DNA from 2 places in the Methylophaga sp. UBA3613 genome. Region 2 is predicted to be linked to the other one. Evidence: predicted binding sites of a transcription regulator. Region 2 holds the regulator's gene; the other holds the start of a gene.
What was found. The regulator PhoB, encoded in region 2, activates phosphate uptake and scavenging genes when phosphate is short. The targets are predictions, from matches to a motif close to GNNTGTCATAAAACTGTCANAT.
Positions count from the first base shown of each region.

Region 1: a site for PhoB is predicted at 10,425-10,446, ahead of B3S93_RS00690 (UDP-2,3-diacylglucosamine diphosphatase). Genes of this name have one in related genera too.

Region 1 covers NZ_DFLS01000002.1:46,485-63,245, reverse strand. Annotated here, with positions in the region: gene B3S93_RS00740 (peptidoglycan DD-metalloendopeptidase family protein) at 1-266, shown strand, start outside; gene B3S93_RS00735 (ABC transporter substrate-binding protein) at 260-2,932, opposite strand; gene lptB (LPS export ABC transporter ATP-binding protein) at 3,006-3,731, opposite strand; gene lptA (lipopolysaccharide transport periplasmic protein LptA) at 3,745-4,554, opposite strand; gene lptC (LPS export ABC transporter periplasmic protein LptC) at 4,535-5,104, opposite strand; gene kdsC (3-deoxy-manno-octulosonate-8-phosphatase KdsC) at 5,088-5,609, opposite strand; gene B3S93_RS00710 (KpsF/GutQ family sugar-phosphate isomerase) at 5,626-6,603, opposite strand; gene B3S93_RS00705 (calcium/sodium antiporter) at 6,600-7,586, opposite strand; gene B3S93_RS00700 (MlaA family lipoprotein) at 7,682-8,410, opposite strand; gene B3S93_RS00695 (glycosyltransferase family 4 protein) at 8,539-9,585, opposite strand; gene B3S93_RS00690 (UDP-2,3-diacylglucosamine diphosphatase) at 9,585-10,379, opposite strand; gene prlC (oligopeptidase A) at 10,519-12,558, shown strand; gene B3S93_RS00680 (hypothetical protein) at 12,606-13,022, opposite strand; gene B3S93_RS00675 (DksA/TraR family C4-type zinc finger protein) at 13,204-13,470, opposite strand; gene ubiD (4-hydroxy-3-polyprenylbenzoate decarboxylase) at 14,749-16,233, shown strand; gene B3S93_RS00665 (MAPEG family protein) at 16,222-16,611, opposite strand; gene B3S93_RS00660 (molybdenum cofactor biosynthesis protein MoaE) at 16,621-16,761, opposite strand, start outside.
Region 2 covers NZ_DFLS01000007.1:8,031-24,791, reverse strand. Annotated here, with positions in the region: gene accB (acetyl-CoA carboxylase biotin carboxyl carrier protein) at 1-305, opposite strand, end outside; gene aroQ (type II 3-dehydroquinate dehydratase) at 315-752, opposite strand; gene dsbD (protein-disulfide reductase DsbD) at 888-2,726, opposite strand; gene B3S93_RS08750 (inorganic phosphate transporter) at 2,863-4,512, shown strand; gene arsJ (organoarsenical effux MFS transporter ArsJ) at 4,571-5,794, shown strand; gene phoB (phosphate regulon transcriptional regulator PhoB) at 5,876-6,568, shown strand; gene phoR (phosphate regulon sensor histidine kinase PhoR) at 6,581-7,870, shown strand; gene B3S93_RS08730 (PstS family phosphate ABC transporter substrate-binding protein) at 8,012-8,968, shown strand; gene B3S93_RS08725 (ABC transporter permease subunit) at 9,124-11,400, shown strand; gene pstA (phosphate ABC transporter permease PstA) at 11,413-13,080, shown strand; gene pstB (phosphate ABC transporter ATP-binding protein PstB) at 13,080-13,922, shown strand; gene phoU (phosphate signaling complex protein PhoU) at 13,946-14,662, shown strand; gene ppx (exopolyphosphatase) at 14,797-16,302, shown strand; gene B3S93_RS08700 (hypothetical protein) at 16,357-16,761, shown strand, end outside.

The DNA.
Region 1 (16,761 bases), on a different contig from region 2:
TAGTGACGGATACCGGCGATTACTTTTTCAATGGCAATACAGTAATGATTGACCATGGTCAGGGTCTCGTGACCATGTTTTGTCATCTGGATCGGATTGATGTCAAAGCAGGACAAAAAATTCAACAGGGCGAGATTATCGGCACGGTTGGCGCCACTGGCCGTGTTACCGGTCCACACCTGCACCTTGGTGTGAGTTTGAATAATGCCCGTGTTGAGCCCTTGTTATTTTTTCCAGAGCGGGAAGGTTATCCTTCAGTTCAATAAACCTCTGGCTTACTGTATTTATTTAATAATTCCGTCAGCAGAATAAAATTAACCGGTTTGGTGAGATAGGCAGTAAACAGGCCTTCTGCCTGCTGCAAATCATAAGGCATGGCGGCAGCGGTAACCGCGATCACCGGAATGTGCCGGAGTTTCGGATTAGCCATGATCTGCTCGGTAGCCTGTAAGCCGCTGATTCCGGGGAGATTGATATCCATCAATATCACGGCTGGCATATTACTTTCCAGCCAGTCCAGTCCTGCCTCAGCTGTTTTGCAAATATGCAACGTGTATTGGGGCAGACGATCAAAAAATGCTTCCATCAATTTGATATTGGCCGGATTATCTTCTATATGCAGAATGAGAGTCGAAGCAGAGGAGTTAAATGGATTTTCGGCTTTAATTGATTCAGCCTGCTGATGCACTTCATCATTCTGGTTATTGTTGTCTGTTATGGGTAACTCTACCCAGAATCGAGTGCCTTGATTTTCTGTGCTTTCAAAACCAATATGCCCGTCCATGGCTTTTATCAGTCTCTTGGTCACAATCAATCCGACTCCGGTTCCTTCAATGTCCGAGTTTTCCTGACCCAGACGATCAAATGCCGTAAACAGATAGGCCTGCTTATCCCGTGGAATTCCCATGCCTGTATCCTGAATAGTGATACGCAAGCGCTTAGTGGAATCAATTACCTCACCGCTAATAATAACTTTGCCATCAGGGCGATTATATTTGATGGCATTACTGACCAGATTTATCAGCACCTGTTTGAGTTTTGTTAAATCAGCGAGTACCAGCTGTTCAGGAATGTCATCAGTATGAATGATCACACGATAGCGAGCCGCCAGGTTTTTCAGCATGGGCAAACAATGATTAATTGCGACACTGACATTCACCGGCTCAATCGATACGTCCACTGAACCCGTCTCAATTTTAGCCAGCTCCAGCACATCATTAATTAACTTGAGCAAGTGCTCACCACTGTGAATGATGAGCTTTAAACTATCTTGCTGGGTTTCTGTGAGTGGCGCATCATTGTCACTTTGCAGTAACTGGGCAAACCCCAGAATCGCATTTAAAGGCGTGCGTAATTCATGGCTCATTGCCGACAGGAATTCCGATTTTGCCTGGTTGGCTTTTTCAGCTTCTTCCTTGGCAGCGATTAATGCCAGATGTTCAGCTTTTTGAAGAGAAATATCTCGGACGATACCCGTAAAAAAATAATGGCCTTCCCATTGAAATGCGCTCAGCGTCAGTTCGATGGGAATGATTTGCCCACTTTTGTGTAATGCTTCCAACTCAACTGGCTGGCCAATTATGGTGGATTGCTCACTAATGAGGAATCGCGACATCCCATGTTCGTGATTTTTACGATGCTGGGCTGGCATCAGCTGGGTAATATTCTGCCCGATAATTTCTTCTGGCTGATAACCGAACAGGCGAACTGAAGCGACATTAAAATTCTGGATAATGCCCGTTTCATCAATGGTAATAACGCCTTCAAGGGTATGGTTAAGCAAGGTTTGTAAACGATCACTTTCACGTTTAGCTCTCTGCTCAAGTGCCTTACCTTTTTTCAGTTCTGCTTCCAGCGCTGCTGTTTGTATCGCAATCTGGTTACTGAGTATTTTGGCATGATGGCGTTTGATGAAATAGCCAATCATTGTTAACAAGGCTAATATGCCAAGTGAAACCACCAGCCATTTAAACCAGATGGACACACCTGGCGTTGTGTCATAGATAAAGCCGTTAAGCGCCTGGTCATCATTAACCAAGCCTAAATGCTGATAATGTTCAGCAATTTTTTGCCAACGCTCAATCGTCATATGGCCCAGTGAAACTGTAGGGTACAAACTGAGCTCACTAAGCTTTTCAGCTTCAAATTCCAGATGTGCACGCGTTTTATTTTGCGTGTTGTAGTTTTTTAAAATCAGATCAACCATTTCATAAGGGTGTTCCAGAGCATATTGCCAACCACGCAAGGTTGCACTGTGAAAGGCTTCTACATCTCCTGGCTGACGTTTTAAATAACGTTCAGAGGTAAAGATGATATCGCTGTAAAAGTTGATGTTGTATTCATGGGGTGACAATGTCCGATAATCCACGCCGCGACTTAACATCTGGAAGGGTTCATTGGAAATATATGCGGTCAGCGCATCTACTTTTCCGTCAATTAAATTATCAATATCCTCGGGCGAGGGATCGACAATATTGAGCTGTGAAGGATCTATCCCAAATCGTAGCAACATGGCAGATAAATCATCAGCATAAGACTGACGAGTGACTGTTTTACCGACAAAATCAGTGGGTTGTGTTATCGATGAGTCTGCTCTGACCAACCAGGTATAGGGACTGCTTTGAAAAATCGCCGCGAGCGCTACAAAAGGGCGCCCTTTAAGTCTTTCTACCACCAATCCAGCACCGGAAATTCCAAATTCAACATTGCCGGCTTCCACATCGTTGAAAGGTGCTTTTTGCCCGGTAAGTATGGTTACTGCCAGCCCGGCATCCTGATAATAGCCTTGTTCTTTTGCAGCGTAGATACCCGCAAATTGAAATTGATGCTGCCAGTGAAGTTTGATTGAGACAGGGGTGAGTTTTTGACTTGCCTCTTCAGCTAGGGATGAGCTGGTAATTAACAACAGGGCAAGCGCAATCAATCGACACATAAAAAGTACTCAAACAGAGTTCAATTCATCTTACTCCAACAGAAGCGTATTGTGGAAATTGCCTGCTAGTAATTTATAGGCGAAAGTCCCGTCCCAGATAAACACTTAAAACATGCTTATCCTGAAGGATTTCATCTGGACTGCCTTTTGCGATCACCTCACCCTCGTTGAATATATAGGCACGCTCACAAACGCTCAGTGTTTCACGTACATTATGATCGGTGATTAATATGCCGATACCTCTCGCAGCCAGTGCCTTGATAATACCCTGTATATCCAGAACAGAAATCGGATCAACACCGGCGAAGGGTTCATCCAGCAGGATAAATTGTGGATCCATGGCTAAGGCGCGGGCTATTTCCACACGACGTCTTTCACCACCGGACAATGCCATGCCTAATGATTTGCGGATGTGACCAATATGGAATTCTTCGAGTAATTTTTCCAGCAACTGTTTTTTGGCAATGATACTGAGGTTTTTCCGGGTTTCGATAATAGCGTAAAGATTGTCTTCAACGGACAATTTACGGAATACCGAGGCTTCCTGTGGCAGATATCCTATCCCCAATTGTGCCCGGGTATGGATAGGTTCGTGGGTAAGTTCGCGTTGATTGAGAAAAATACTGCCGTGATCAACTGGAATCAATCCGACAATCATGTAAAAACTGGTCGTTTTACCCGCCCCATTGGGACCAAGCAAGCCCACAATCTCACCACTGTTTACTTCAAGGGAAATATTTTTAACAACCAACCGATCGCCAAATTGCTTGGCGAGCGACCTTGCAGAAAGCTGACTCATTTAAATTCCGTGATTATTCAGGATTCATTTGCAGGTAGCGTGCACTGACCCAACCAATAATGGCTTTATCCCCACTCATACCTCTGACTTGTACCCATTCAGGCTGACGGGTCAGCACGATCACTTCAGTGTTTTCGACAAACGCCCCAAGTCGTTCATATTGAGTCCCGGGACCGGTTCTGACATTCAAAGTGGTCTGAGTCACCGCAGTAGGGTAGCTCATGTCCGATTGCTGTTCAGGAGCCTCAGTTAACGGTTGAGGCGCTTCAACAGCAGGTTCTGCCGGTTTACTTTTATTTTTTTCGCGTTGACCAGGCGGCTGGATGGTGATGTGAACGCGACCACTGGACTGTTGCTGTCCATCGACTTCGACCGGTCTTGAGTTGGCAATAACAATATTTCTGTCGATATCGTATTCGATATGATTGCCACGGAATTCATCGCCTGACTGCCAAACATAACCCTGGCCGACCAGAAAGATACGTTGTTTGCTGGCATGGTATTCCATCTGCAGGGCTTTTGCTTTAACCGGTTTATCCCCTTCCTTATGTACTTGTTCATAAGTGGCAAGGTTACCTTCAGCAATAGCTTTTTCCAGTTCGCGGTTTTCGTCATAGAAAAAAGTAATGACATCACCTTCGATACGTAAAGTGCCCTGTGTCAGTATGGCATCGCCTTTATATTGCGTGACACCGGTTTCATCATCAAGCTGCGCGTGATCTGCTTCAATATTTATCGGTTGCTCGCGATCACTTGGTAAGGCGAGGGCAATGGATGGGATGATGGTCATTCCCCAAAGCAGATTAATTAACAGGTGGCGCATTATATTGTCCTCTCACCCTAGAGTGCAGATTAATAGTTTCTTCTTGTAAAGCGGCATGAAAACCCACTGAATGGGTATCGCCATGAGGCGATTTCATGGTCACCGGCTGATCGGTATACGCCGTGTTGTTGACAGTATCCAGATTCAGAACTTCAGTTAATAACTGTATTTCCGGTTGATCTTTGTTGGTAATAATAACATTGCCGGTGAGAAGAATGTTCTCGCCTTCACCCTGAGTTTCAGCATGATCTGACTCAATGATCCAATCATTGTTTTCCGGCGCAATAAACAGGGTGTTTGGACTGAAAATTTCAGTACGGTCATTCTCCGGATAGTGATACAGCGTTTCTCCGGTAATTACCCGCGATGGTTTGCCATTGATATCCATTACCGTCATCTTGAAATCGGTCATTCCAAAATCGATACTGTAGTGCACGGCGCGTTCAGTTTTTGGTGCTTCAGGTTTGCTAAGCAACATCCACAGACTGATCCCCGCGACTAGCAGTAAAGCAATTTTGATATAAATTGGAATATTAAAAATGGCGTTCAATTTGGTCCTGCAGGGTTCCCTGTCCTTCCATTATTAATTCACATACATCACGGGCAGCACCTCTACCACCCATGGACGGAGTGATCCAGTGCGCATGTTTTTTCACCACAGCATCAGCATCCTGAACGGCTATCGCTAAACCGACTCTGCTCATGATGGACAAGTCCACCCAGTCATCACCGACATAAGCACATTGTTCCGGTTTCAGCTTAAGGGTTTTTAACAGTTCCTCAAAGGCTGGCAGCTTTACTTTTTGTCCCTGGTAAACCAGATTAATTCCAAGACTTTGCATACGATGTTCAACCACTCTGGAGGTGCGTCCAGTGATAATAGCAATATCGACACCGGTGTATTGCAGCAGTTTCATGCCGTGGCCATCACGCGAATTAAATGCCTTATGTTCCTCACCATCATCACCAATAATGATACTGCCATCAGTCAGTACACCATCGACATCAAAAATAACCAGTTTAATTTGTTTGGCGCGAGCCGTTATATCTTGCATTGATCTGTCCTGAAAATTAGACCACACCGGCACGTAATAAATCGTGCATATTCAGTGCGCCTGTTAAGTTATGGTTTTTATCGGTAATCAACAGGCCGTTGATTTTATATTGCTGCATCATCTGTAATGCTTCTGCGGCAAGCATCTCTGCATGCCCCGTTTTACAATGTTGTGTCATATGTTCCTGCAGCGGGGCGGTTAAAATATTTACTTCCTGTGCCAGGACTCGACGTAAATCACCATCGGTGAAAATCCCCACCAATTTGTCATCATTATCGACCACGGCGGTCATGCCCAAACTTTTGTCGGACATTTCAATCAGCGCTTCGCGCAGCAATGCCTTTTCATTTACTTTAGGGATGGCTGCGCCGATATGCATGATGTCGCTGACACGTAATAACAATCGTCTACCAAGATTGCCACCCGGGTGAGAAAGGGCAAAATCTTCAGCGGTAAAGCCACGAGCTTCCAATAACGCAATGGCCAGTGCATCCCCCATCACTAATGCGACGGTAGTACTGGATGTTGGGGCCAGTCCCAATGGGCAGGCTTCTTTTTTAACACTGACGTTGATAGTTGCATCAGCACATAACGAAAGTGTTGAGTCCATACGACCACTCATAGTGATTAATGGTACGCCCAGTCGTTTAATCAATGGCAATATGGTCAGAATCTCGGCAGTTTCACCGGAGTTGGATAATGCCAGAACCACATCTTTGTCGGTGATCATACCTAAATCACCATGACTGGCTTCTCCCGGATGAACAAAAAATGCCGGACTGCCGGTGCTGGCCAACGTAGCAGCGATTTTACTGCCGATATGGCCTGATTTACCCATGCCAATCACCACAATACGACCCTGACATTGCAGCAGATACTCACACGCTCGAACAAAATCATCATCCACTCTATCGCGGAGCAACATTACAGACTCCAGCTCGGTATCGATGACTGCCAGCGCCAATTGTTTTAATTTATCCGAATCTATTTTCATATACCGTTATGCACACCTTGATACGCCAGCAAACTTATATAGCCTGCATAAACCAGTAGTAATAATAAACCAACCGGGCGTCCCAATCGGCCTTTTAAACAAAATCTTGCAAACAGATAAAGCACGATTGTCAGGCCAATCATAAAGCTAAAATCGCGGGTTAGCAGTAGCGAATCTACTTTCGTTGGGTGAATCAGACCCGGCATGGCAAGAACAGCAAGCAGATTAAAGATATTTGAACCAAGAATATTGCCAACGGCAATGTCATGTTCATTTTTCAGAGCAGATGAAATACAGGCGGCTAACTCTGGCAGACTGGTGCCAATGGCAACGACGGTTAAGCCAATCACTAAATCACTTATGCCCAACAATTGCGCGACACCAGTTGCTCCCCAGACTAAGAGTTTGGCTCCCCCCAGTAAGGCAATTAATCCTGTCAAAAACAGTACGATGGATTTTTTCAGTGAGCGTTTTGGCTGCTGATATTCCTGAGTAAATTCAATTTTCAGCGGATCGTCCTGAGCACTTTTAACAGCCAGCCATGCCATGCCTCCTAGCGTCAATATAAAGCCTGTAAACAGAACCAGGCCATCAATCCGATCCAGTTGCATATCCCAGAGCAATAACAACAGGGAGAGGAACATGATAAAGACTAATACCGGAAATTCTCTTCTCAGGGTAATGGAGTGAATCGCCAGAGGAGTGACCAGAATCGTGACGCCCAAAACCAGTCCAATATTGGTGATATTGGAGCCAATGGCATTGCCAATACCCAGGGCAGGAGCACCATCAAATGCGGCGAATGCTGAAACTATCATTTCTGGAGCAGAGGTACCAAAACCAACGATAGTTAAGCCGACAATTAAGGGAGCAACCCCCAAGTTCGATGCAATGCCTGCCGCACCATCAATAAATTTATCCGCTCCCCAGATCAATAGGACCAACCCACTGATAATGGCGCTTATAAATAGAAAAGAAGTCATTTAATAACCGATGATGGAACCTTAAAAATAAAAAGAGCCGGACTAAATCCGGCTCTTTTTATTATAACGGTGGAGAATTGTTATGTCGCGATGTATTACTGGTCATCGAACAAATCAAAATCATCATCATCTGGCGGGTTACCATCGTAAACCAAATATTGACGACGCTGCAGATAGGCATTTCTTACGTATGCATATTCGTCATCAGTAGCTTCATCCAAAACCCGTTCTGACTTAAGCAAATTGGCACGGGTATCCACTAAACGTGTACCTGCAAAGGCATTACGTGCGCCCGGACCCTCAACATACATCACCGGGTCAGTAAACATATCGCCCACTAAACCAAATGAGTCACGCACAGTGCGGGGACCAAAAAACGGTAATACGATGTATGCGCCGGGTTCAGCACCCCAGGCTCCCAGTGTCTGGCCGAAATCTTCGTTACGTTTCTTGTTGCCAGCATGACCGGCAACATCAAAGATACCTGCCACACCAACGGTGCTGTTTAACAGAAAACGACCTGTATCATCAGCTGCCTGGCTGAATTTACCTTGCAACAGGCTGTTGATGGCGACTGTAATATCATTCAGATTACTGAAGAAATTGCTGACGCCCCAGCTGATCGCATCAGGAACAACAACATCGTAACCCTTGGCAACAGGCTTTAACACTGCCCGATCTACAGTATCGTTAAATTGATACATTGCACGGTTATAGCTTTCATATGGATCACGTTCATCAGGTGATTGTACGGTGGCACAACCTGTGAACAGAACCAATAAACCGAGCAGGCTGAGCCTGGAAAAAACTTTTAGATCGAACATTGTGGCATTCCCTGAAACAAATTTAACGAGAATAATCTCACGGCAGTTCCAGGCTAATCAAGTGATCTGTTGTACCAATACCAAGAAAGTATGATGGTGTTGTCACTTTGCAACATCAAAAGAATGTTTCATCCGCTTTTCTGGCCCAGCATTTGCGCAGTTTTAACCTGTGATTCTGGATGGTTGTTATACATATAACCGGAAAATACTTCGCTGCATTTGTGCCAGCTATTTTCATGTGCATAAGCAATACAATCGGTTTTTTGCAGATTCAGCGCATTTAACGCCGCCTTATGCAAATCCCAATCCAGCTCGCCGGTTTTGCCCTGAATAATAATATCTTTAGGCCCGGTGACCGGATAAGCGGCTACAGGCAGACCGCAAGCCATCGCTTCCAGAATTACCAAGCCGAAGGTATCGGTTTGACTCGGAAAAACAAAAACATCTCCTCCGGCCAGATAGGCAGCGAGTTCTTCAGCAAATTTGGCACCGGTAAAGATCACATCAGGATAGCGTTTTTTCAACATCTCCAGATCAGGACCATCGCCAATCACTACTTTACTGCCTGGTAAATCCAAATCCAAAAATGCTTCAATGTTTTTTTCGACTGCAACCCGGCCCATATTGATAAAAACCGGGCGGGGTAAGTCATAATTTTTGGCATTATCTTTCGTGAATATATCGGTATCGACACCTCGTCCCCATACATAAACATCTTGAAATCCATATTCTTGCAAGCGTCGCTGTTGTGAAATGGTAGGTACCAGTGTTCTCACCGCCGGGCGATGAAAACGCCTTAACCATGCATAGCTCCAACTAAGCGGAATCGGTAAACGCAAACGCAGATATTCTGGAAACTGAGTATGAAATGACGTGGTGAAATGGATATTATGACGCAGACACCAACGTCTGGCGGCCATGCCTAATGGACCCTCAGTGGCAATATGCACTGCATCGGCTTGCAGATTGTCGAGCATATTTGCCAGTTTTCGGTATGGCATTAATGCCAGACGAATTGAGGGATAGCTGGGACAGGGAATCGTTTTAAAATTCAGCGGCGTGAGCATGGTAACGTCATAGCCCATTTCCTGCAGATGGTCACGGGTTTTCCCCAGAGTGCGCACAACCCCGTTGACCTGAGGCTCCCAGGCATCGGTAATAATCGCCAGTTTCATCAAGCGGCTTTGGCAATCAAAACGTGCTGATTAAATACTTCAGCCCAAGGGATGATTTCCATCTGACCATCTGGATGTTCAACCAATGCTGTGCAGCTCTCTACCCAGTCGCCACAATTATAGTAATCGATATCATGTATGCGCGTTATTTCCGCACGGTGAATATGGCCGCAGACCACACCATCCACCCCTTGTTTAGAAGCTTCATGCGCCACAGCTTCTTCAAAATTACTGATGTACTGGACCGCATTTTTCACTTTGTGTTTCAAAAACGCTGCCAGTGACCAGTAAGAGAAGCCCATCTTACGGCGGAAATAATTCACCCAGCGATTAGCTCTAAGTAAAAATTCATACAAACGGCTGCCGATTTTGGCCAGCATCGGCGAAATTTTCACTACGCTATCGAATTGATCGCCGTGAATGATTAACAACTTACGTTTATCGGCTGTGGTATGAATGATTTCGTTATGGATCTGCACATTACCGAACACCGCACCATCATAATCCCGCAGAATCTCATCGTGATTACCGGGAACAAAGATGACCTTGGTATTGTGCTTGGCTTTACCGAGCAGGGTTCGGACTACGTTATTATGTTCTTGAGGCCAGTACATGCGTTTTTTCATTTCCCAGACGTCGATAATATCGCCGACCAGATAAAGATATTCGCATTCCACATTATGTAAAAAGTTAAGGAGGAGCTCGGCACTGCAGCCTCGGAAGCCAAGATGGATATCCGAAATGAACACGGTGCGAACTTTCAGCTTTTGCTTGTGACTTAGTTGTGTTTGCATAAGGCACTCATTCACTTAAAATTCTGAGCAAACCTTATCTATTAGATATTGCAGTGTGATGACCGTTTTGTTGCGTTACCATGACAATAACTTCACGCGCTACACTGCTGGCGATACCGAACCTAATCAGGACACTATTATGAGCAACCCATTATTGGAAAATCACCGTTTACCGCCATTTTCCGCAATAAAAGCCGAACATGTTGAGCCCGCAATTGATCATGCGTTGAGCACAGCACGCAATAAAATTGACACTATTTTGAGCACACTTTCAGAGCCAACATGGGACACATTGGTACAGCCAATGGAAGATATGGATGCCCTGATTGACAGTGTCTGGTCGCCAGTAAGTCATATGAATTCGGTGGTCAACTCGGAAGAGCTGCGTCAGGCCTATAACGCTTGTTTGCCTAAACTCAGCGAGTTTTCGACTGAGTTGGGCCAGAATGAAATGCTGTATCAGGCCTATAAAGCCATTGCCGAAGGCGCTGAGTATCAGAAATTGGATACGGCACAGAAAAAAGTCATTGATAATGCGGTCCGTGATTTTCGTCTGTCGGGCGTTGAGCTGGATCAGCAACAACGTGATGAATTCAAAAAGCTGTCACAGCAAATGACTGAACGCACCGCCAAGTTTGAAGAAAATTTGCTGGATGCCACTCACGCCTGGCGTAAGTTGATTACCGACGAGTCATTATTATCGGGTTTACCACCATCCACTATTGAAATGGCCGAGCAAATGGCCAAGCGAGAAGGCGAGGAAGGTTGGTTGTTTACCCTGGATTTCCCATCGTATATGCCGGTGATGTCCTACGCTGATAATCGTGAATTGCGTGAAGAAATGTATACCGCGTTTGCCACTAAAGCCTCAGACCAAGGTCCGAATGCGGGCAAATGGGATAACACTGAAGTGATGCTGGATATTCTGAATCTGCGTCATCAACTGGCAAATCTGCTGGGGTTTGCCAATCATGCCGAACGTTCTTTGGCCACCAAAATGGCGCAATCACCGCAACAGGTTCTGGACTTTCTGCAGGATCTGGCCAAGCGCTCAAAACCGATTGCCGAGCAGGAATATGCAGAATTACGCGCCTTTGCCAAATCCACTGCCGACCAGGATCAACTCGAAGCCTGGGATGTCACCTATTTTGCTGAAAAACTACGTCAGCAGCGTTATTCAATTTCACAGGAAGAATTAAAGCCGTACTTTCCGGAAGACAAAGTAGTGAATGGGCTGTTTGCCGTGGTCAATCGTTTATACGGACTGGATATTCGGGAACGCAAGGATGTTGACGTCTGGCACAAAGACGTGCGCTTTTTCGAAATTGTCGCCGAGGATGGCAGCGTACGTGCTCAGTTCTATCTGGATTTATATGCCCGTCAGCATAAACGTGGTGGCGCATGGATGGATGAATGTAAAGCACGCCGTCGTACTGCCGAAGGAATCGAAATTCCAGTGGCGTTTCTGACCTGCAACTTTTCTGAACCCGTCGGCGATAAACCGGCTCTGTTCACCCATGATGAAGTGACCACTTTATTCCATGAATTTGGTCATGGTCTGCATCATATGTTGACCAAAATTGAATATGCCGGTGTGTCTGGTATTAATGGTGTGGCCTGGGATGCAGTCGAGCTGCCAAGTCAGTTTATGGAAAACTGGTGCTGGGAGCGTGAAGCTTTGGATTTGATTTCCGGCCATTACCAAACGGGTGAAAAATTGCCTGATGATTTGTTCGACAAAATGCTTGCCGCACGTAACTTCCAATCGGCAATGATGATGTTACGTCAGCTGGAATTCTCGTTATTTGATTTCCGGTTACATCTGGAATTTAACCCGAATGAACCGAATCAAGTCGATAAGATTCTGGAACAGGTGCGTAATGAAGTCACCGTGGTGAAACCGCCCAAATTCAACCGTTTTGCGCACAGCTTCGCTCATATCTTTGCTGGCGGTTATGCCGCCGGTTATTACAGCTATAAATGGGCAGAAGTGCTGTCAGCCGATGCGTTCTCCAAGTTTGAAGAGAAAGGGATCTTTGATCGGCAGACTGGTCTGGAATTTCTGGAAGCGATTCTGGAGCAGGGTGGTTCCCGTGAGCCAATGGAACTGTTCATCGAATTCCGTGGCCGTGAACCGCAGATTGATGCGTTATTAAGACATACCGGTATTGCCGCGTAAACAAAAAAGGGCCGAAAGGCCCTTTTTTATAAGTAAGTATTCTGATTTTATGAATTCATACAAATTTGCGCGGATTCTTGTGCAATTTGAATCATCATCGCCGCCTTATCTTTAGATAGGTTGCCTGCTTCGATATCCTGCAACATCTGTTGATTCAAATCATGCGTGGTCTGTGCGATATCTGCTCCCTGAGCTACCGGCATAATGGCTTTTTCACTATATTCCTCAGAGAACTGGAGCAACGCATCCAGTTGGCAACTGGCCATTTTAGTCACATAGGCATTTGCCTCATCATCGATTGCACGGGCTGACATTTCAGGTCTATCAGCACTCAACTTTTGTACAACTAACGGTTTCAATTGCTTGGTGTAGTTTGTTTTATAGTTTTCTTTATCCTGATCATCAATTGCCAGAGCTTGCTGTGCAGCGAAAATAAAAGGTAACGCCAGTAATAATTTTTTCATTTTATATTTCTCAAATTGGTAGCCAGATAAACATCAGACTTTCTATGAATGACTTTAAAGTGGCCGGTATCAAATTGTTGTGAATTGCTGGAGTGAATCCACAGTACAGCTTTACATAGTTGAATACTGAAAAGCAAAAGAGCACTTAAGTGCTCTTTTGACCGCTTATAAAATACGAGATTTAGCGTAGCTGACTATCCTTACTGCCTCGCCGATTAAACAGATTGAACGCCTTGTTTTCCTTATCAATAATTTCCTGACATTTCACACACAGTCGAACACCGGGAACCGCCTCACGTCTTGCTTGGGGAATTTCCTTCTCACACTCTTCGCAATGCGTCAGACTTTCACCCTTTGGTAAACGAGAACGAGCCTGTTGAATACCATCTTCAACACTGGCATCAATCTGATCCTGCACCGCACCATCTTTAGACCATCCTCCAGCCATAACAACCTCCAACTGACTGAGTTAACAGCTTTATTTAAGCATATTAAACCTATATTGGGGTGGATGCGATAAAACGCAAGATGATAAATATGGATTGTATTTCAAGGGTCGGTTGGGTTGAGCTGGCGAAACCAAACAATCTCAATTTTAAAGCAGGAACCTAATTGTTGAGATGAGCACCAACTATCCCCTTTTGTGTTGACGAGTAGCGCAGCTTGGTCTGGATGGCGGACGCCAGTTTTTGATTCGTGGCATCCATGCCACTCACCCTTCGGGCACCTCCGGTGTCCAAATTTGTTCCAGACAAATTTGTGAGCGCAGCGAGTTTTGGCCGTACGCCAGACCAAGCGATCAACACAGTGAAGCCGCAGGCCAATACAAGGGGTGCCCTGGGGTTGTTAGGGGAATGGGCACGCATTCCCCTTACTCGACAGGAAGTCGAAACAAAATAGTTCTATAAAAAGCGAAATGTGTGTTTCGTAAATTCAAAAACTTCATTGAGTTAATGACTTGGAACGCTGCCGCGGGGCGTTCATTTCTTTTGTTTGCCCAAAAGAAACGAACCAAAGAAAAAGGCACCCCATGTGTTGGCCTGCGGCTCCCCGATAAAAATGGTTATCCCAGGGAAATCGAAAAAACTCGCTGTGCTCAGACATTCCGATTTCTAATCCTGAGATAACCATTTTTATCGGCAACACAAAAGGGGGATCCACTAGCCTCACGTTTTGGGACCTTCCCTAAATGCCCTTATACGAAGCCGAGCATCGCAGAGCTGGTCGGATCAGCATGACGGCTGTTTGACCGAAGGGACAAATTTGTCTGGAACAAATTTGGACGCCGAAGATGCCCGAAGGGTGAGTGGCAGGGATGCCACGAATCAATTTCCGTCATGCCCGACCAGATCGAGAAGCGCAGGGAACCCGCAGGGCGAGTATGGGCTGGCCTTTTTTGGTTCGTTTTTTGACCACGCAAAAAATGAACAGTGGGCTTTAGTCCATAATTAAAAATCAAGTTTTCGTAAAATTACATTGATAACAATTGCTTATGCTCAAGGTTTGGTGCTCACAGTACTAAGGTGCTCATTGTGCTCACCATTCTCATGGAGAGGAGGGGATAAAATGTACGATGAAAACTTTAGAAAATTATTACTGGAATAGTCGATAAGTTTCAGTCTCTCAATGGCGAATTAATCCAAAATAATTCAATAGAGATAGCTGCTAAGCCAAATCATGTCCTAAGCTGGTAAGCTACAACATTACTTTTCACAAATCATATCTCATGAAATACACCGACCTAAGAGACTTCATCACCAACCTGGAAAAACAGGGCGAACTAAAACGCATTACCACCGAAGTAGATCCCCATCTGGAGATGACGGAGATTTGTGATCGGGTGTTGCGTGCCGGTGGTCCGGCGATTCTGTTTGAGAACCCGAAGGGCAGCAAGATTCCTGTGTTGGCCAATTTGTTTGGTACGCCGAAACGCGTTGCCTTGGGGATGGGTGAGGATTCGGTTGAAGCGCTTCGGGAAGTTGGCAAGTTGTTGGCATTTCTGAAAGAGCCTGAGCCGCCGAAAGGTATGAAAGACGCTTGGGATAAGTTGCCGATCTTTCGTCAGGTGTTGAATATGGGCCCGAAGGTGGTGAAAAAAGCCCCTTGTCAGGAGCAGGTGATTGAAGGACATGCCATTGATCTGAGTGAATATCCGATTCAACTCTGCTGGCCGGAAGATGCTGCACCGTTAATTACCTGGGGCTTGGTCGTCACTAAAGGTCCACATAAAACCCGACAGAATTTAGGCATTTATCGCCAACAAGTCATCGGTAAAAATCGGGTGATTATGCGTTGGTTATCGCATCGTGGTGGGGCACTGGATTTTAAGGAGTGGCAGCAAACGCATCCGGGTGAACCATTTCCGATCGCTGTGGTGTTGGGCTGTGATCCAGCCACTATTTTAGGTGCTGTAACACCGGTGCCGGACACACTGTCCGAATATGCGTTTGCTGGATTGCTACGCGGTAGTAAAACCGAATTAGTGAAATGTATCGGCAGTGATCTGCAGGTGCCTGCTCAAGCCGAGATTGTGCTGGAAGGTTTTATCTATCCCGATGATATGGCACCGGAAGGACCATACGGTGATCACACCGGTTATTACAATGAAATCGACAGCTTTCCGGTATTTACCATTGAGCGAATTACTCAGCGTAAAAATCCGATTTATCACAGCACGTATACCGGTCGCCCACCCGATGAACCGGCGATTCTGGGCGTGGCGTTAAACGAAGTATTTGTGCCGATTCTGCAGAAGCAGTTTCCGGAAATTGTCGATTTTTACCTGCCACCTGAGGGCTGCTCGTATCGGATGGCCGTGGTCAGCATGAAAAAACAATATGCCGGTCATGCCAAGCGAGTGATGATGGGGGTTTGGTCGTTTTTAAGGCAGTTTATGTATACAAAATTCGTGATCGTTGTCGATGATGATGTGAACGTACGTGATTGGCAGGATGTGATCTGGGCCATTACCACGCGAATGGATCCGGCGCGCGATACGGTTTTAATTGAAAATACGCCGATTGATTATCTGGATTTTGCTTCACCGGTATCAGGTCTTGGCTCAAAAATGGGCATGGATGCTACCAATAAATTGCCTGGCGAAACTAACCGCGAGTGGGGTAGACCGATTGAGAAAGATCCGGCGATTGTCGCTCGGGTTGATGCGATTTGGTCAGAGTTGGGATTGGATGACGACGACTCAGCCCGGTAATTGAATACCGACAAAAGCCAACAGATTCAACACTGCCATAATTATCAGCAGCCAGATGGTGAATTGCATACCAATAATCCGGCGAGTAATGATGGCTTTGCTGACGCCATTGGCATGAATCAGTCGACCAATAATAAACAGGCTGCCCAGTAAATGAATTAGCCAGGCGGGGCCCTGGCTGAGTTCTAATAGTAATAACAACAGCAAACCAATCGGTAGATATTCCACAGCATTGGCATGAGCACGAATTGCAGCAAGTAAATCCTGATGGCCACCATCGCCTAAAGCTACTTTATGTTGCCGCCGCAGACTAATGACTTTTCGTGCTAGTGCGACAATCATCAGAGCGGCCAAAGCGGCATACATTCCGGTAATCATTGTCAGTACCTATAAACCATCAGTATTGGACTCTACCCAGCGTTCGCCACTCTGGTTCTGTTCTTTTTTCCAAAACGGCGCTTTATATTTCAGCTCTTCGATTAGCCAGTTGCATGCATCCAAAGCCGCACGGCGATGGGCCGACCAGCA
Region 2 (16,761 bases):
AAAGCCGCCGCATCGGGTGAGGGTGAACCGTAAAAGGTACCAACCATGGGCGAGCGCACAGCATTGGCTTCGTTAGAGGATTTTGTTGCCGCTGCTGCCGTCGCGGTGTTTGCCGCATCACTGGCAAATGACGGTGTGCTCTGTGCAGCAGGTGCGGGTTGTGGTGCAGCAAAATATTGTTGTTGTGGATAAGCGGAACTGGCGCGGCTGATACGAACAGATTCTTCACCTTCAGAAATTTCGATTTCAGCAACATCCGATTCCTGAATCAAATCAATCAATTTTTTTATTTTACGAATATCCATGATTTAGCCTTAAGGGTTGAGTTGTTTAGTGGCAGCTTGTAATGCCAATTCATATCCCTGAGCACCGAGACCGCAAATCACGCCAACAGCCAAATCTGAAAAGTAGGACTGTTGCCGGAATGCTTCACGACGATGCACATTGGAAAGATGTATTTCTATAAAAGGTATTGCGACCGCAGCTAATGCATCACGAATGGCTACGCTGGTGTGAGTAAAAGCTGCGGGATTAATTAAAATAAAATCATATTGCTGACGTGCTGATTGTATAGCCGAGACCAATTCATGTTCGGCATTGCTTTGCAGTGAATCAAGTTGATGGCCATCAGCCTGAGCTAACTCAGCCAGGCGGGTATTGATATCGTCTAACGTGGTGGCACCATAAATTTCAGGCTCGCGCTGACCCAACAAATTCAGATTGGGGCCATGCAATACTAGAAATTTCGCCATAATAACAACACACCAACACTGGAAATATAAGCCGAGATTTTGCACCAGCTAACGCTTTATTGTCCAGCTTTTTAACTAAAAATCCGGCTTTTTGTCGCTAATTTCGTCGAAATAGAGAAGTTCTTGCAGTTTTAATTATCTGGCCTGGAAATCCGCCAGATGAGCGTTCAACTGGGCGGCTGAGACGTGCCCGACCAGACGATGTTCAGCCGATTCTTCTGCATTTTCGTCAAAAAACAACATGCTGGGTGGACCAAATACCCGCAATGATTTTAACAAGGTTTGATGCGCATCAGTATTGTCTGTGAGATCCACTTTCAGCAAAGTAAAATTCTGCAACGTGCTGATGACCTCGGCATCACGGAAAGTCGTTTGTTCCATGTTTTTGCAATCGGTACACCAGTCGGCATAAAAATCGAGCATCACCGGCTTATTACTTTGCTGCAGCTGAGACTGCAGTTCTTCCAGTGAGTTGACATAGGTAAATTGCAGAGCGGGTTGAGGGGCTGTTGTGCCGGGCGAAAGGCTTAATTTATGCAAAGGCTGCAAAATGGATTGTCCGCCGCTGGCACTGCCGATGAGCATTAATGCACCCGTGATAAGTGATAAAAGTCCCAGACCTTTCCAGAATTTTTGCCAGCCAGTTGCTTCAATCGGTAGATTGTTCAGGGCACCCAGATACACTGCGGTCATCACCAGCAGGGCGCCACTCATAAACAGAATGGCCCAACCCGGCAGAATGCGATCCAGCATCCATATCGCCAAAGCGAGCAGCATCACACCGAAAAAAGCCTTGATATTTTCCATCCAGCGTCCGGCTTTGGGCAGCAGGGTTCCGGCTGAGGTGCCAATAATCAGTAACGGAATTCCCATGCCGATACTCATTGCAAATAATGCCGCACCTCCCAGCACCGGATCTGCGTGCTGACTGATAAATAATAAGGCACCTGCTAGTGGTGGAGCCAGGCAGGGCCCGACAATTAATCCTGATAGCAGCCCCATCAATGCCACGCCGGCTAATGTACCGCCCTGCTGACGGTGGCTGAGTTGATGCAATCGTTGTTGCAGAGCATGTGGCAACTGCAATTCATAAAAGCCAAACATCGATAACGCCAGTAACAGCAAAATGCCAACAAAGCCTGATATCACCCACGGATTTTGCAGCATAGCCTGGAGATTGCCGCCGAGTAAGCCGGTTAAAACCCCTGCCACTGTATAGGTAACGGACATGGCCAGTACATAAATCAGTGACAGAATAAACGCCCGGCGGGTCGTAATATGCTCACCCTGGCCGACAATAATGCCGGACAAAATCGGAATCATTGGGAAAACGCAGGGGGTAAAGGCCAGTAATAAGCCGAGCCCCAGAAAACCAAACAGAATTTGCAACAGATTGTCATTTTGCAGACGCTGTGAAATTTCATCCTGCTGACTTAGGGGTGTGGAAGATAGCAGTGAGGTCGGGGCCGAGGTTTGTGTCTCAGTGGTTGCAGTCTTGCTGACTGTGGTTGTTGCCGGTAACTCCAGATCGAAGGTTTTGCGGGTAGGGGGGTAACAGATACCAAACGTTTCAGAGCAGCCCTGATAATGGGCTGTTAATGTGATGCGGGTCGGTTCGGACTGAGTACGTATCAGCGGCAGCTTGATTTGCACATCGCTGGTATACACCTCGGATAAACCAAAATATGCATCATTTTTCATATGCCCGCCGGGCAAAGTAAATTCGCCCAACTGTACAGAGTCATCCCCGATTATTTCGAAGCGGATTTTATTCTGATACAGATAATTTCCTTCCATTATCTGCCAGCCTGCCAATATCGTTTCGGGATCAGTCACTATCGCTTCAAAGTCAAAGGCTTCATCAACTTCAGGAGGAGAGTCTGCACTGTCGAAACCAAATTTCTCCAACAGGCTCGGGCGCGCCTGTGCGGAAAAACTGCTGAGCAGCATGAGCAGGATTAAAAATTGTTTCATTACATTATCGCCACTGATTCATTGCAGTTACAGACCATTCTAACAGTCGAACGTTACACGGGTGAGTGCAACAGGATGTCATGTTGTCTTTAAACTGTAATAATTGCCTTCTTTTTTGGCGAAACACAGGTGTCTTGTGGAAATCAAAACCATTCATAAACTTGAAAAACAGGCCTACAAAAAAAGCCATGCCGAATTAGCCCGAATAGGCTTCGCTCTATTTTTCCTCGCTGGCATTCTTGCATACAGTTTTGCTACCTCGGGTGGTGTTCCCAATAACCTGTTTCTAGCCATTGCCGCCGTGTTCGGTGGTTATATGGCGATGAATATTGGTGCCAACGATGTAGCCAATAATGTTGGCCCGGCGGTCGGCTCCAAGGCGCTGACTATGGGCGGCGCGATTATGATCGCAATGATTTTTGAGGCAGCCGGTGCCTTTATCGCTGGTGGCGAAGTGGTGTCGACTATTAAAGGCGGCATTATTGATATCAAGCAATTTGGTACCGATACCGAAACCTTTGTCTGGGCCATGATGGCTGCATTATTAGCAGCGGCTTTATGGCTTAATCTGGCAACCGTCGCCGGAGCGCCTGTATCAACTACTCACTCAATAGTGGGGGGGGTAATGGGCGGTGGTATGGCTGCCGCTGGCTTTGGTATTGTTGACTGGGGCACTATGGGGGCTATTGTCAGTTCCTGGATTATTTCGCCATTGATGGGAGGCATTATTGCGGCCTCTTTTTTATTGGCTATCAAAAAAACCATCATTTTTCGCGACGACAAAATTCAGGCTTCCTATCGTTGGGTACCGATTTATGTTTCGGTGATGGCCTGGGCTTTTTCCACTTATCTGGTGATCAAAGGGCTTAAGCAGGTATGGGGGCAATTCATAACTACGCTGAATGGACTGCCAATTGTCGATATAGCTCCGCAAGCCAACCCCAGTTTTTTGGCTGCTGCATTGATTGGTTTTCTGATTGGGGTGCTGGTGTTCTGGATCGTTAAAAAGTCTCTGGCCAGTAATCTGCAATACATGAAAAATGATCGTGCCAGTGTCAATGCACAATTCACTATTCCGTTAATCTTTGCTGCGGCCTTATTAAGTTTTGCTCATGGTGCGAATGACGTGGCAAATGCCATCGGTCCTCTGGCCGCAATAAATGACGCCATTATGTCAGGTGGTATCACCGATAAAGCCGGTATTCCGCTTTGGATTATGGCCGTGGGTGCTTTAGGTATTGCCATTGGCTTGGGTCTGTATGGTCCAAGGCTGATTCGTACCGTAGGTGGTGAAATTACCGAGCTGGATCAGATGCGAGCCTATTCAATCGCTATGGCTGCTGCTTTGACCGTCATCATTGCCAGTCAGCTCGGATTGCCGGTCAGTACAACGCATATTGCCATTGGTGGGGTATTTGGGGTTGGGTTCCTGCGTGAATGGCTGGATGAATCAAATAAAATCGAACGCCAGATTGATCGCGAAAAAGCCGAAATCAAAGATGATAAAAAGATGCTTAATGCACTGCGCGGCGAATTGAAAAAACTGGAGAAAAAACCCTCCAAAACCGTGGATGAATATCAACGTATTACCGAGCTTTATCGATTGATTGATGAGGAAGAGTCCGCGCTGAAAAAAGCCAAAAAAGTCCTCAAAAAAGAAAAGAAAAACCTGTTCGTTAAACGCGATATGGTGAAAAAGATCGTCACAGCGTGGGTGGTCACCGTTCCAGCAGCGGCAACTTTATCAGCCTGCATCTTCTTTATGATTAGAGGCATCATGCTGTAATCAAATCTTCATTAAACTGACATATTATTTTCAGCTTATTTGTCAGGACGATTTGAACATGCTGAATAAACTTAAAGCATTGCCCATTGCGATTCAGCAATATCTGGTGGTGACCTTCAGCTACTGGGCGTTTACCGTTTCCGACGGTGCGTTACGCATGCTGGTGGTATTGTTTTTCCATCAACTGGGCTACAGCCCGCTTGAAGTGGCAATGCTGTTTGTTCTGTATGAATTTTTCGGCATAGTGACAAACCTGGTCGGTGGCTGGCTGGCCGCCAGAGTAGGGTTAAACGTCACAATGCATCTGGGCTTGTTATTACAGGTTATTGCATTGGCAATGCTGCTGGTGGATCCGCAGTGGCTCACTGTGGCGTATGTCATGGTCGCGCAGGCACTCTCCGGTATTGCCAAAGATTTGAATAAAATGAGTGCCAAATCCAGCATCAAAATGCTGGTGGCTGATAACGCCCAATCAACCTTATTTAAATGGATATCCATCCTTACCGGCTCCAAAAATGCCCTGAAAGGTGTTGGTTTCTTTGTCGGTGCGGCCCTGCTTTCCTGGATCGGTTTTCGTGGCGCGATACTGGCCATGGCGATTGTGCTTCTGGTAGTGTTGATTTTCAGCATCGTCATGTTGCAACGCGATCTGGGTAAAGCCAAAAATAAACCAAAATTCAGTGATATCTGGTCAAAAAGTGCACCGGTGAATCATTTGTCGTTGGCAAGGTTCTTTTTGTTTGGTTCTCGAGATATCTGGTTTGTGGTGGCCTTACCAGTGTTTTTGCATGCCCAATTACAGTGGTCACCTATTTATGTCGGTGGTCTGCTGGCGGCTTGGGTAATTGCTTACGGTATTGTGCAGGCACTTGCCCCTAAGCTGACTGGCTTTTCCAGACAAAATGCTCCTGATGGCTATCATGTCTGGCTATGGTCCTTACCCCTCTTTGTGTTGCCGTTATTGATTGCCGCCTCGGTATATTTTGAATGGGCTGTCATACCTGCTTTAACTGTCGGCTTATTAATTTATGGCGCTATCTTTGCGATCAATTCTGCAATCCATTCCTATCTTATCGTGTCATATGCTGATGCGGCTGGGGTTTCCCTGGATGTCGGTTTTTATTACATGGCTAATGCGGCTGGAAGATTGTTTGGTACATTATTATCTGGCTGGGTCTATCAGGTTTCCGGGTTAGCAGCCTGTCTGGTCATTTCTGCCTTAATGATTCTGTCCGCCAGTTTTATTTCAAAAATGTTACCGCGCAAAGACCAGACTGTATAAAGCTTTCAGCGTTGTTATCAAATTGTCATATTTAGCCGTTAAGCTTTATTCTTAGAAAAATAGTTCAGGAAAAAATCGGATATGAGCATATCAGTATTACTGGTTGAAGATGACGCCGCCATTCGTGACATGATTAATTTCAGTCTGCGTCAAACGGGATTTACCTGCGAAGCAGTCAAGGATGGCGAAACGGGGCTGGATTGGTTGAAAAATCAACAACCAGACATGATTTTGCTGGACTGGATGTTACCTGGAATTGATGGCATCGAGTTTATCCGCCGTCTGCGTGCCAATGAGTTTTTAGCATCCATTCCCGTGATTATGCTCACCGCCAAAGGCGAAAGTGAAGATATGGTGAAAGGTCTGAGCGTCGGTGCTGATGACTATATTAATAAACCATTTTCCCCACCTGAATTAATTGCACGAATTAAAGCGGTTTTACGTCGTTGTCGTCCGATGGAAGATGATGATGCCCAGAAATTGCAGATGGGTGAACTGGTTATGGATACCAAAAGCCACCGGGTCTCGGTGAATGGTGAACGCATTGAATTGGGACCGACCGAATTCCGTTTACTACACTTTTTTATGAAAAACCCAGAGCGAGCCTATAACCGCTCCCAGCTGCTGGATTTTGTCTGGGGCGATACCGTATATATAGAGGAGCGCACAGTGGATGTGCACATTCGTCGTCTGCGTAAGGCGCTGGAACCCAGCGGTCATGACAACCTGGTACAAACCGTTCGCGGTGTCGGTTACCGTTTTTCTGCTGAATAGCAGGATCGTCTGATGCAATGGGATTATTGGCGTTTACTGACCGTGCTCAGTCTGGCCGGTTTTGTGGGACTGGTCGTTGGTCATATGATGGCTTTTCTGTTTGTCGCTGCACTTATTTACATTTTCTGGATGCAGAGTAAATGGAACCAGTTGCAGGCATGGCTGGATAAACCTAAGAAAAACAGTTCTCCGCAAGCCGAAGGGGTTATTAATGACGTGTGTCGGCAGATCGAACAGATGCGCGCACAAAACAGCAGTCGTAAAAAAAAGCTCACCGGTTATTTAAAACGTTTCCAATCGGCCACTGCGGCTTTACCTGATGCGGTGGTGGTAATGGGCGAGTTTGGTCAAGTCAGTTGGGCCAATACCTCAGCCATGACGTTATTGGGAATCAACTGGCCGCATGACAATGGCGTCAGAGTCAATAATCTGGTTCGCGACCCGGCATTCCAAAAATTACTGGAACTTGATGGTGACGCCGAGGAATCGGTTATAGCCGTTTCACCGATGAATGATCGCATTCAGCTTGAATTCAAAGTCGTTCGGTATGCAAGCAAGGACAGGTTGCTGATCGCCAGAGATATCACCCAGACACAGAAACTGCAGCGTATGCGGCGTGATTTTGTGGCCAATGTATCGCATGAATTGCGTACACCATTGACGGTTTTACGGGGGTATCTGGAAACCTTGACCACGGAAAGTGATCAGGAGCTCTGGCAACAGGCTTTACCGGTAATGCAGCAACAAAGCCAACGAATGCATCTTATGATCAAGGATCTGCTGGCATTATCTCAACTGGAAACCGGTGAAAAGCCGTTGCAACACCGACCTACGGATATCTGCAAGTTATTGCATAGCGTGGTGGAGGATGCCAAACGACTGGAACATTTTCATCAACATCAGATCAACCTGCATTGTTTGAGTGAAAAATGGCTAATGGCAGATGCTGATGAACTACGCAGCGCAATCTCCAATCTGGTCTTTAATGCAGTCAAATATACCCCAGCAGAAACCCAGATCGATGTCAGATGGGATATCGAGGGTGAGTTTGCTGTTATTGAGGTAAAAGATACCGGTGAAGGTATTGCCCAGCATCATCTCGACCGCTTAACAGAACGCTTTTACCGTGTTGATAGTGGTCGTGCCAGGGAAACCGGTGGTACAGGACTTGGGCTGGCCATCGTCAAGCATGTGTTGCAACGACACAAAGCTGAACTGTTGATTCAGAGTGCTATTGGTGAAGGTTCAAGTTTTAAATGCTGTTTTCCCGCCAAAAATGTGATGGATAAAATAGACATTTAGCCTTACTGACTACTGTTTTCGGTCATGTCACAGTATTGTCATATTTCTTTCATATCCTTGTCACAGTTAATCGCGATACTGCTCGGGTGCTCAACGCGGTAAGCGTTGGAACTTATTTTTAACCCAAGGAGTTAATGACTCATGTTCAAGAAAAAATTTGCTTTATACGGCGCCGCTTTGGCAATGACGTTTTCCGCTGCCAGCTTTGCAGACGTCGATCCAAACCTGCCAGAATATGAAAAAACAAGCGGTGTTTCAGGTAGCTTATCAAGCGTCGGTTCTGACACATTAGCTAACTTGATGACCTTGTGGGCAGAAGAGTTCAAACGTGAATATCCTAATGTCAGCATCCAGATTCAAGCGGCTGGTTCTTCAACTGCGCCTCCTGCGTTAACTGAAGGTACATCAAACGTTGGGCCGATGAGCCGTGAGATGAAAGACAGCGAAATCAAAGAATTTGAAAACAAATACGGTTACAAACCAACAGCTATCCCTGTTGCTATCGATGCTCTGGCTGTTTATGTGCACAAAGACAACCCAATTGAAGGCATGACTATCCCTCAAGTTGATGCTGCTTTCTCAGCAACACGTAAGTGTGGTTATCCAGAAGATATCACTGACTGGTCACAATTAGGTGTTGAAGGTCTGGGTTCAATCCAGTTATATGGTCGTAACTCAGTATCAGGTACTTACGGTTACTTTAAAGATAACGCTTTGTGCAAAGGTGACTACAAAAACACTGTAAATGAGCAACCAGGTTCAGCTTCAGTTGTTCAAGGTGTGACTAAATCAACCAATGGTCTGGGCTATTCCGGTATTGGTTACAAAACATCAGGCGTAAAACTGGTTCCGTTGGCGAAAGAAGCGGGTCAACCTTTCATTGAAGCAAGTGGTGAAAATGCTGCTGATGGTTCTTATCCAATGTCACGTTTCCTGTGGGTTTATGTGAACAAAGCACCTAACAAACCAATGTCACCACTTGACCGTGAATTCATGAAAATGATTCTTTCTAAAGTGGGTCAGGAAGTTGTTGTTAAAGATGGTTATGTTCCATTGCCAGCTAAAACTGCAGCAAAATATATGGAAATGCTGAAGTAATATTGCAAATTAAAATTACCCCGCACATTGCAAGATGTGCGGGGTTTTTTTATCTAATAGCGTTAATCAATTTGCCTGCAGATTGATTAGCAGTATTAAAATTAAGCAATCACCATGTTGCGTGCGTATTTCTTAAACGGAAACCAAATCAGATTATGGCTGAGCAAACTATTGAAAACAGCGTTATAGCTGCTGCAAATTCAAAAACGGCCCGTCGTCGGCGAAATTGGCGCGAGTTTAAAGATAAATTAGCCCGGGTCGTTGTAACAGGTGGTGGCATTATGGTGATTGTCGCCATCGTGCTGATCTTCTTTTATCTGCTATATGTGGTCATACCACTCTTCAATAGCGCAGATCTGCGAACCGAACAACAATTTGAACAAGAGCCAATCAATAATGTTCATCTGACCCTGGATGAATATAATGAAGTGGCGTTATCGCTGGATGAAAAAGCTAATTTACGTTTTTTTAATGCGCATAATGGCAATGAAATAGCCACTTTTGATTTACCCATTCCAGCTGAAAGTTCCATCAGCAGTTTCTCAGCAGGTAGTGCCTCAACCGGTGTGTTTGCTTATGGGCTGGATAATGGTCAGGCGATAGTCTTTCAGGAAGCCTACAAAATCAGTTATCCGCAGGGAACACAGCGACTGATTACACCAGAGATCCGGTATCCCATTGGTGAAGAACTGGTCGAAGTCGATCCACAGGGACAGCCGCTGCAGATGCTGACGGTTCAAAGTTATGATGATCTCACCACCTTGGTGGCACTCACTGCTGATAATCGACTGGTTATGTCGCGGATTACCAAGGATGTGAACTTTCTTGATGAAACCGACTTTACATTGGACAGCGAAAACCGCGAAATCCCTTTGGATAGTAATGCTCCGGTGTCGATGATTCGGCTAGATATCGATCAGCGTGAGTTATATGTCATTCACAATGATGGTGATATTGCCTATTACGATGTACAGAATATAGACGATGTCAGAATGCTGCAGCGGGTCAGCGCAGTACCTGAGGATGTTGAAATTACGGCAGCAGAATTTCTGACGGGCGGTATTTCAATATTAATAGGACGCAGTGACGGCCAGATTGACCAGTGGTTTCCTGTGCGTGATGCTGACAATAATTACACCATTGAGCGGGTCAGAAGCTTCTCTGAACAGACAGCACCCATCCGTAGCATCCTGGCTGAACAAGCTCGTAAAGGCTTTGTTGCGTTGGATGATACCGGTGATATCGGTATTTATCACACCACAGCAGAGAGAAATCTGTTGGTGGAGAACATTCTGGCCGACGCCAATGCCAAAATGGCCCTGTCACCCCGGGCAAATGGTCTGATAACGGTTGCAAGGGATGGTGAAACGCAGTTTCATGAAATTGAAAATGAACACCCTGAAGTTTCCTGGCATTCTTTATGGGAAAAAGTCTGGTATGAAAGTCGTAGCGAACCTGAGTATCTTTGGCAGTCTTCGTCTTCCAGCAGTGACTTTGAACCGAAACTCAGTCTTACCCCATTAACCTTCGGCACCATTAAAGCGGCATTTTACGCCATGATGGTCGCAGTACCGCTGGCCATTATGGGAGCGATTTTTACCGCCTACTTCATGTCACCGCGAATGCGTAATCTGGTGAAACCGACCATTGAAATCATGGAAGCTTTACCAACCGTTATTCTAGGGTTTCTGGCAGGTTTATGGTTGGCCCCGCTGGTGGAAAACAACCTGCCTGGTGTTTTTAGTATTCTGATCCTCACTCCCATTATGGTGTTGCTCACAGCCTGGCTATGGACCAAATTACCTAAATCATTGCGCCAGCGAATTCCAGATGGTTGGGAGGCGGCGATTTTAATTCCAGTCGTTATTTTGGTCGGTATTGTTTCGATGAAATTAAGTCTGCCATTGGAAAAACTGTTATTTGATGGTGATATGCCAGGTTGGCTGGAATCAACCGGTATCGGGTATGACCAGCGTAACTCGTTAGTCGTTGGTATGGTAATGGGCTTTGCTGTTATCCCGACCATTTTTTCGATTACCGAAGATGCCATTTTCAGTGTGCCCAAACAATTGACCATCGGATCACTAGCTTTGGGTGCAACACCTTGGCAAACCTTAACAAAAGTGGTGTTACTTACCGCCAGTCCGGCGATTTTCTCGGCCGTTATGATCGGTCTTGGGCGTGCGGTAGGTGAAACGATGATTGTATTGATGGCGACCGGTAATACGCCAATTATGGACTTCAATATTTTTGAGGGATTCAGAGCCTTATCAGCCAATATCGCGGTAGAAATGCCTGAAGCAGCAGTCAACAGTACCCATTATCGTGTGCTGTTCCTTGCAGCGCTGGTACTGTTCTCAGCGACCTTTGTGTTTAACACCCTTGCAGAGTTGGTTCGCCAGCGTCTGCGTAAGAAATATAGCAGCCTTTAAACAGAGATCAGCATGTCTAATTCAACATTTAAATCCTGGTATCAAAGTGGTAGTCCGTGGGTCTGGCTGAATGCCGGTGCGGTTTCCATCAGTCTGATCGCGGTTATTGGTCTGGTCTTATTGATAGCGGTTCGTGGCCTGAGTCATTTCTGGCCAGCAGATATTATGTCAGTGGAATATAACGAGCCTGGTTTGGAGCCGACGGTTTTAATCGGTGAAAGAGTTGATCATGAAGTGGTCCCTGCCGAAAGAGTGCCTTCTGATTACCAGCTAAAAGAAGGTCAGATTAGTGTTGAGCGTTACCTGCTGAAAATCGGTAATCGCGACCAGTTCGGCCTGGATTTTCGCTGGATCAACAAAGACTGGATGGGGGAGGTCAGCTACCCGGAAGATATCCTGTCTATTGAACGTCGTGAATGGGGGCATTTCTATGGTTATCTGCTGTCCGTGCAGCAACAGGGCGAAACGGTAGCCGATGGTGAACAGGCCTGGCCAGAATTTCAGCAAAGGCTGGACCGAAGCAATAACCTGGTTGCTGAAATCAAATATATTGAAAAGATCGAAATCGGCAAAATAAATCAGGCACTTGAATCTTTGCGTCTGGATGAGCGGCGTCTGGAGCTGGATAACGTACCTGAAGATAATGCTGCCTATGCTGAGATTGAAGCTGCAAGAGCGGTACAAAATGAAAAATACGCAAAATTACAAATCCGTCTCAGCGAGTTAAGCCAGGCTTTGATACGTGATCAGGTGGTCATGCAAATGTCCAATGGCGATGAAGTGGTCATTCCGATGGCGAAAATCGTCGATGTTGTGAAGCCGAACGACATGAATCGTTTCGAAAAACTGCAGCACTATTTTCATGAAGTGTGGAAGTTTATTTCCGGCGAGCCACGCGAAGCCAATACTGAAGGCGGGATTTTCCCGGCCATTTTTGGCACCGTGATGATGGTATTGATTATGTCTGTGATCGTCACGCCCTTTGGTGTCATTGCCGCAATTTATCTGAAAGAGTATGCAAAACAGGGGGTTATAACCAGAACGATTCGTATCGCGGTCAATAACCTGGCCGGTGTTCCGTCAATCGTATACGGTGTATTTGGTCTGGGGTTCTTTGTCTATTTCCTTGGTGGCAATATTGATGAGATATTCTTCCAGGCAAAATTACCTTCCCCAACCTTTGGTCAACCCGGTTTGATGTGGGCGTCGTTAACCCTGGCTATTCTCACCGTGCCGGTGGTTATCGTGGCAACCGAAGAAGGTCTGTCACGTATTCCACGAGCGATGCGTGAAGGCAGTCTTGCTTTGGGCGCCACTAAAGCAGAAACCTTATGGCGTACAGTTATTCCAATGGCGGCTCCGGCTATGATGACGGGGTTAATCCTGGCGGTCGCCCGAGCAGCGGGTGAGGTTGCTCCGTTGATGATGGTGGGTGTGGTGAAACTGGCGCCAGCGTTAGCGGTAGATTCTGTTGCGCCTTATCTGCATTTGGATCGTCAGTTTATGCATCTGGGCTTCCATATTTACGACGTGGGTTTTCAGAGCCCGAATGTTGAAGCAGCGCGTCCACTGGTATATGCCACAGCATTTCTGTTGTTGCTGATAATTGTAGTGTTGAATTTAACGGCGATTAGTATCCGTAATCGTCTGCGTGAAAACTTTAAAGCGAGTGATAACTAATGGAAGCAGTCAATCAACAAAAAAACGCGGCGCGTGGTATTGATATCGAATCAATGAATCGTGGCCCGAAACTGAATATGGCTGATGAAACTGCCTGTATTGAAATTAAAAATTTCAATCTGTTTTATGGCGACGCTCAGGCATTAAAAGATATCAACCTGACCATTCCGCGTCATAGAGTAACGGCTTTTATTGGTCCAAGTGGGTGCGGTAAATCAACTTTCCTTAGATGTTTCAATCGAATGAATGATTTGATTGATAACGTCAATATTCAGGGACAATTACTGCTGGATGGCGAAGAACTGAACTCGCCGGCAGTCAATGTATCTGATTTGCGTCGTAAAGTTGGCATGGTATTCCAGAAGCCGAATCCATTTCCAAAAACAATTTATGAAAATGTTGCCTATGGCCTGCGTTTACAAGGTGTGAACGATCGCCAGACGCTGGATAAGGTCGTGGAAAAATCGCTGAAAGGCGCTGCATTGTGGGATGAAGTAAAGGATCGATTGCAATCCTCAGCAATGGGGCTGTCCGGCGGTCAACAGCAAAGACTGGTGATTGCCCGTGCCATTGCTATTGAACCGGAAGTATTATTGCTGGATGAACCGGCCTCAGCTCTGGATCCTTTATCTACGCTTAAAATCGAAGAACTGATTTACGAGCTGAAAGAAAAATACACCATCGTCATCGTCACACATAACATGCAACAGGCGGCGAGAGTCTCGGATTACACAGCGTTTATGTATATGGGTGAATTAATCGAATTTGGTGCCACGGATGAGTTATTTACCAATCCTGGCAAAAAACAAACGGAAGACTATATTACTGGCCGTTACGGCTAGGCTGCAGGTTCAGGAGATCCTTTATGGCTACAAATCAATCACAACATATTTCGCAACAGTTCGAAAAAGAGCTTCAAGATATCCGCAGCCGCGTTTTAGCCATGGGTGGTATGGTCGAAAAACAGGTTTCGGAGGCAATGGAAGCTTTGATTACGGGGGATGCCGATCTGGCTCGTCAGGTAATCAGTGGCGATGAAGACGTTAATAAACTGGATGTCAGCATTGATGAAGAATGTATTCAGATTATTGCACTGCGCCAGCCCACCGCCAGTGACTTACGTCTGGTGACCGGTATTCTGAAAACCATTACCGATCTGGAACGCATTGGCGATGAAGCAGCACGCATTGCCAGAATGGCACTAAATCTGGCTGAAAAAGATCGGCCGAAAAAGAATTACCGTGAACTGCACGCCTTGGGTCAGCATGTGTCAGGTATGTTGCATAACACTCTGGATGCCTTTGCGCGATTTGATGTGGATGCTGCCTTGCAGGTAGCACATGAAGATCGTCAGGTTGATGCTGAATACGAAAGCATTATGCGTCAGTTGATGACATATATGATGGAAGATCCCCGTACTATCAGCAGAGTGATCGACATGATGTGGTCAGCGCGTTCGCTGGAACGGATTGGCGATCATTCACGTAATGTTTCTGAACATATTATCTATCTGGTCGAAGGCAAGGATGTCAGACATTTATCCGTCGAAAAAATGGAAAAAGTAATTAAAGGCGGCGAATAATTTCTCTCGGTGCGACTTAGGCCCGTTTCCATTATGGAAGCGGGCTTTTTTTTGAGTATAAAACGCAAAGTTCATAGCATCGATGGTCTTAGTCAGGCAAAATGCCATCACCTTCGTATAAGCAAGCTGAGTTTATGGAAACACCCGAAGATTATGATGTACTTGCCGCTGTAGATCTTGGTTCTAACAGCTTTCATATGATTATTGCCCGCCTGAGGGATGGACATTTCCAGATCATGGATCGACTGCGTGAAATGGTGCAGTTGCGTGCCGGGTTGAATAAGCAGAATGTCCTCTCTGAGGAGGCCCAGACACGTGCCATTGCCTGTTTGGAGCGATTTGGTGAGCGTATTCGCCATTTACCGGCAGGCAAGGTGAGGGTCGTCGGAACCAATACCTTACGCATCGCTGAAAACAGTCGTGAATTTCTTCGCAAAGCCCGTCAGGCCTTGGGGCATCCTATTGAGATCGTCACTGGTGAAGAAGAAGCCCGACTGATTTACATGGGCGTTTCCCGCTCACTGGCGTTTGATAACACCCGTCGCCTGGTCATGGATATTGGTGGGGGCAGTACCGAATTTATCATTGGCGAGGGCCTGGAAGGGCTACGCCGCGAAAGTCTGGAAATGGGCTGTGTCAGTTTCAGTCAACGGTTTTTCAATGATGGCAACGTCAGTCAATTACGTATGCAGGCGGCGTTACTCACTGCAGCAATCAAATTACGTTCTATTCAACGGCCTTATCAAAACCTTGGCTGGGTCGAGGCGGTAGGTGCTTCTGGAACCATTCGCACTGTGGCCAGTATTGTCACGGCGCAGAATTGGAGTGAAAACGGCGTTATCACGAATGAAGCGCTGGATAAAATCATTGCTCACATGGTGGAAGCAGGTCATCAGGATAAGTTTCAACTGGAAGGTTTGAGTCCTGAAAGGGCCAATGTGCTGGCCGGTGGTGTCGCGGTTTTGAAAGCCTCATTTGATCGGTTAAAAATTGATCGCATGATCGTCTCGGATGGAGCATTACGTGAAGGTTTGCTTTACGATCTGCAAGGTCGTATTCAACATGACGATGAACGTGATCGCACCGTAAACTCCCTGGCACGACGTTACCATGTAGATGAAGCCCATGCCGAGCGCGTCAGTAAAATGGCCACCGAATTATATGAGCAAGTGGCTGCTGAGTGGCAAATTAATACCGAAGAACAGTTACACCGTTTGCAATGGGCGGCCAAACTCCATGAAGTTGGACTGGAAATTTCGCATTATCAATATCATAAACATTCGTCTTATTTAGTAGCGCACTCAGATTTACCGGGTTTTTCCAGAGAAGAACAGCAGGCACTCGCAGCGATGGTACGAGGCCAGCGACGGAGTTTTCCACGTAAACATATCAAGCAGTTATCGGATGATATGCAGCAGGCTACGTTGCGATTAACGATTCTGTTACGTTTATCACTAGTATTCAATCGTGGGCGTAGTGAAAAAACCGATACCCATGTTGGCCTTAGTCTGCATCGTAATACGTTAATATTGACCCTGCCTTCTGGCTGGTTGGAAGAACATCCATTGACCGAAGCCGATCTATTGCAGGAAAGGCAGGAACTCAAGGAAATTGATATCCGTCTGAAAATTCGGGATTAAAATGGAATTTCGCCTCACAGCAACAGTCAATTATTTACAAGTGAGGGCAGGGTTATGTGGAAATCTCTATCGATAATGGTGTCAGCTGTGATGTTGGTGTCACCGCTTTATGCTGAAGAAATGCGTTATCAGAGCGAGACAGGAGATCACTTTACCATCAGTCAAACTCCGGATGGCAAGCACTGGGGCACGTTAATCATCAGCGACAGACACACGGCCAGTTTTGCCCATAATGAACTGATTCTGCTGCAAATTGATGATCAAACGCCCATCTCACTTGAACATGGAAACCTCAGCTGTGGGTCACCAGCTAAAGCAGAGCAAACCGTGTTTTATGATTTTTCAGGATCCGCCAGTGATTTACTGACAAAGGTTGACCCTCAGCCTTTGCCGAAGGGTTTTCAACAGGTCAGACAACGTGATGTGTTTACTTCGATCATGGCAGACCGCCGGGCTGAA